DNA from 2 places in the Uliginosibacterium sp. 31-12 genome. Region 2 is predicted to be linked to the other one. Evidence: predicted binding sites of a transcription regulator. Region 2 holds the regulator's gene; the other holds the start of a gene.
The links. The regulator FNR, encoded in region 2, switches genes on or off when oxygen is low (the NO sensors DNR and NnrR bind a similar motif). The targets are predictions, from matches to a motif close to TTGANCTAGNTCAA.
Positions count from the first base shown of each region.

Region 1 (2,457 bases), on a different contig from region 2:
TTCTTCACGAAATCCAGATTCACCTTCTTGTTCTGGATGATGTAGTTGCAGATGTAGTTCAGGATCGCCAGATCGGTGTTGGGCACGAAGACCATGCCGTTGTCGGCCAGGTCGAAGGAGCGATGCTCAAAGGTGGATAGCACGTGCACCTGGCATTGATCGTGGGATAGCCGGCGATCCGTGATGCGGCTCCACAGGATCGGGTGCATCTCGGCCATGTTGGAGCCCCACAGCACGAAGGCATCGGTCTGCTCGATATCGTCGTAGCAGCCCATTGGCTCATCAATGCCGAAGGTGCGCATGAAGCCGGTGACGGCGCTGGCCATACAGTGGCGCGCATTCGGGTCCAGGTTGTTGGTGCGAAAACCGGCCTTGTAGAGCTTGCTGGCGGCATAGCCTTCCCAGATCGTCCATTGGCCTGAGCCGAACATGGCGATGGAATTCGGGCCGCTTTCCTTGATCGCAGCCTTCCATTTCTCGGCCATGATGTCGAAAGCCTTGTCCCAGCTGATCGGCGCGAATTCGCCGTCCTTGGCGTACTGGCCGTTCTTCATGCGCAGCAGCGGCTGGGTCAGGCGATCGGCGCCGTACATGATCTTGGACAGGAAGTAGCCCTTGATGCAGTTGAGCCCCCGGTTGACCGGCGCGTCCGGGTCGCCCTGGGTCGCTACGATCTTGCCGTTCTGCACGCCCACCAGCACCGAGCAGCCGGTACCGCAGAAGCGGCAGGCGGCCTTGTCCCAGCGCACTTCGCTGGGGGTGGCTGCGGCCGTGGCGGCATGCACCAGCGGGCTGCCCACGGCGGTTGCGGTGGCAGCGGCCAGCGCCTGGGTCTTGATGAAATCGCGACGACTGAGCGTTGCACCGCCCCCGACCCGGCTAGCCGCCGGGTCACCCCCCGCGGGGGTCAAGTCAATCTTGGACCGGTCCTGCGATTGTCTTGTGGTCATGCCTGCATCTCCTGTACGTGTCTTTTCTTGGAACTGGCCATGGCTGCTGCCAGTTCGTCTGGGGTGACTTCTTCGTCGGTGTATTCGTAGGCCAGCGTGGTGCCCAGCACGCCGCTGGCGACGGACACGGCGAGAATCGAATCGGTGACGGCATAGCCTTCGCCGTCTTCCAGCATTACCACCAGGCGGCCCCCATCCGGTGTCGTGCCGTGCAGGCTTACGCCGGCAATGCCGACGAGGCGGGCGGCGACTTCGGCGGCCTGTTCCGGCCTGACCCTGACCAGCAGACTTACGATCTTCATGTGGTTCTCCAATCCCGGTGGGCTATCAAAGCAGTCTGGTAAAAATGCACTGCTGTGGTGCGTCATTTCGCCCAAAAGGGAAATGCCCCGCACTGGTGCCATCAGGGTGATTGGAGTCGTTTCGCCGGGGCGGCCTCCTTGATTCGTGTCAAGAATGGCCAGAGCCCTTGCTCTGCAAGACTTTGCGAGACTCAGGGATTACCCGTGGCCGGGCGAACGCGAGGTGGCAGGGTGTGAAGCAGGGCGAGGCGCTGGCGGTAGGCGTGCATCGCGCGAGCCAGCAAGCTCAGCTGGACGAGCTTGCTCGCCGCGAGCAGGGCCGCACCGGGCAGGACCAGCACGGGAACGAAGGCGGCCGTCGTGAGCACCAGGCTGGCGCCGAAATCGGCCAGCAACTGCGCACGCTGGGCGCGCTCAGGCACGATCTGGTGCAGCAGGGGCAGACGCGCGCGGGCCTTGTTGGCGCGCTGCCAGTGCAGCCAGATCAGGAAGGGCACGATGCGGTAGAGCATCACGCTGATCGTGCCACCCCCCAGTCCGGTCAGTGCCAACACGCCGAAGGCTACGCCCCAGTGCGGGTCCGACGCCAGGCTGGCGAGCAGGCCCAGCAAGGCCAGCCCGCTGCTCAATGCAGCGACCGCCAGCCAGCCCCAGTGGAAGGCATCGCGCTCGCCGCGCCGCGCTTCCACCACGCGCAGCCCGGTGAGCAGGCCGAAAGCCAGGCACAGAACGGCCAGCAAGGCCGTACAGAGTTGTGCCAGCGTGCTCCAGCCGGCCAGGCTGGCGAGGCCACCGGCGAGCAGCAGCAGTGGCAGGCCACGCGTAGCCAGCTCCCAGTGCCTGGGATAGGGCGCGCTGACATGGAACATCGGCACCACCACGCTGCTTACGCTGATGATCAACCCGCCGACCCAGCCGATCAGCCCCCACTGCGCGTGCCAGTCAACGAGTTGCAGGAAGGGCAGTGCCCAGCCGAAACGCATCACGCCAATCAGTGTGAGGCCCAGCAGTACGGTGGCGGCAAAGGCCAGGGCATTGCGGCGCAGGGCGGCGGGCAGGGTGGCTTGCAGCTTTTGCTGCCACAGCGCGCGAAGCAGCTTGGCCAGAAAACTCAGCAGGCTCGCGGCCAGCAGCAGGCCGGCTGTGAGCAGCCAGGCCGGGTCGGCGAAGAGGAAGCCGCCGGCGAGCGCGTAGGCCCCTGCCAG
Region 1 covers NZ_JAUOOA010000003.1:341,496-343,952, reverse strand. The annotation lists gene napA (nitrate reductase catalytic subunit NapA) at 1-950, opposite strand, end outside; gene Q3Y64_RS08725 (chaperone NapD) at 947-1,252, opposite strand; gene Q3Y64_RS08720 (hypothetical protein) at 1,444-2,457, opposite strand, start outside.
Region 1: the regulator FNR is predicted to act here: its motif matches at 1,391-1,404, upstream of Q3Y64_RS08725 (chaperone NapD).

Region 2 (2,457 bases):
TCGAGTACCCCTGAAAGTTGCGCTGCAGGCGCCCCTCACGCTGAGCCACCGCCAGCTCGTCATCTGGCCGTGCAAAGTGGTCCATACCGATGAATACATACCCTGCAGCCCCAAGGCGCTCGATGGCAAGGGCAAGGATCTGCAGCTTGGCGTCCGGTGCAGGCAGGTCCGTCTCGTTGATCCTTCGCTGCGGCATGAAGCGACTCGGCAGATGGGCATAGTTATAGAGCGCCAGCCGATCCGGCTGCATCGCCAGAACCGTATCCAGGGTACGGCCGAAGCCCTCCACACTCTGGTGTGGCAAACCATAAATCAGATCCACACTGATCGAACGAAAACCCTCCGCACGCGCAGCATCGATCACCAACCGGGTTTCCTCGACGCTCTGGCGACGATTTACGGCCGCTTGCACCTTCGGATCGAAGTCCTGAACCCCCACACTCATGCGGTTAAAGCCTTCACGCGCGAGCAAGGCCACGGTCTCGGCGCTCACCTTGCGCGGATCAACCTCAATGGAGAACTCCCCTTCTGCCTGCAGCGTGAAATGCTGCCGGATCGCGCTCATCAGACGAAGGATCTCCTCCGGCTGCAGGAACGTAGGAGTACCACCGCCCCAGTGCATCTGGGCCACCGGCCGAGGAGCCGGCAGCAAGGCTGCCTGCATGGCCATCTCGCGTTCAAGATAGTCAATGTACTTCGCCGAACGTGAGTGATCCTTGGTGATCACCTTGTTACAGGCACAGTAGTAGCAGATGGTGTTACAGAAGGGGATGTGGAAATACAGCGACAACGGGCGAGTACCCTGCGGCGTTGAGAGGCGCGCAAGGTGCCCAACCTGGCTTTCCGGCGTAAATTCGGCCAGAAAGCGGTCTGCCGTAGGGTATGAGGTATAGCGCGGGCCCGGCACGTCAAACCGGCGGATCATGTCGGGGTCGAACTGGATCGTCTGGAGCACGATTCGATTTCTTTTGAGTTAATCAGCCAAGATCGCAGACTTATACCCCAAAAACGTTGATGCTGATCAATTCGCAGGGTACACTTCAAGGGTGGATCAAAAAGTAACCAAGCCCCTGCCCCCTGCTATGCGCATCGCCTGCAGTCAATGCAACCTGCGCGAGTTGTGCCTTGCCGTCGGTCTGGATGACGCGGATCTGCACAAGCTCGACGAACTGGTCGTGAAGCGCAAGCTCAAGCGCGGCCAGCAGCTCTACCGTGCCGGTGATGCCTTTGAGGCGATGTACGCCATCCGTACCGGATTTTTCAAGACCGACATCCTCACCGAGGAAGGTCTCGAACAAGTAACCGGTTTTCAGATGGCCGGCGAGATCTTGGGCATGGATGGGATCAGCAATGACCATCACGTCTGCAATGCAACTGCACTGGAAGACAGTGAAGTCTGCGTGATGCCCTACGATCAGCTGGAAGACCTGACGCGCGACATCAAATCGTTGCAGCAGCAGTTCCACAAGTTCATGAGCCGCGAGATCGTACGTGACCAAAGCCTGATGATCCTGCTGGGGTCGATGCGCGCTGAAGAACGTATTGCCGCTTTTCTGCTGAACCTTTCTCAGCGCATGCGTGTGCGTGGCTATTCCGCCTCGGAATTCCACCTGCGCATGACTCGCGAAGAAATCGGCTCCTATCTTGGCCTCAAGCTGGAAACCGTGAGCCGTGCCTTCTCAAAGTTCCACGACGAAGGCCTGATCGGTGTTCAACAGAAACATATCCGCATCCTTAATGCGGATGGCCTCAAGGCACTCCTGAACCACGCTCCGAGCTGACCGCTGAGTTCTCAGTGCCTGCCAAAGGCGCTGGCGTCTCAGGTTTCCAGCACGTACCGGCCAGGAGCAGCCCCAAGGCTTTTGGGTGCAAGACTCACGGCCTGCGGAGCCGGACGCAAGACTCCGGAGTGTGGCGCCAGCCAAGCCGCCCAATCCTCCCACCATGACCCAGACTGCCACTCTGCGCGGGCCAACCACTTTTCCGGTGAATCGGTACGGTGGACATGATCAGCCCGGAAGCGGCGCTTCGGCGGCGTAATCACTGGATTGACGATCCCAAGAATGTGCCCGGAACTGGAAAGCACATAGCGCTTTGGCCCGCGCACAAAATTCATGATCCGAAAAGTCTGTTTCCAGGGGGCGATATGATCATCCTCAGCCCCCACGGAATACAGGGGCTGTTCGATGCGCTCCAGATCGATAAGCTGCCCACCCACCGTCAAGGCATCACGCTCGATCAAACGATTATGCAGATATAGCTCATTGAGATACCAGGCATGCATGGTGGCCGGCATACGCGTGGTATCCATGTTCCAATACAGCACATCAAAAGCAGGTGGCTTCTCTCCATACAAATAACCGTGCACGTAGTAATGCCAGATCAGGCTATTGGAGCGCAGCAAGCGGAAAGCTGAAGCCATTTCCTTGCCTTCCAGTACTCCCTTGCGACGCATCG
Region 2 covers NZ_JAUOOA010000001.1:58,710-61,166, reverse strand. The annotation lists gene hemN (oxygen-independent coproporphyrinogen III oxidase) at 1-955, opposite strand, end outside; gene fnr (fumarate/nitrate reduction transcriptional regulator Fnr) at 1,083-1,781, shown strand; gene Q3Y64_RS00275 (alpha/beta hydrolase) at 1,820-2,457, opposite strand, start outside.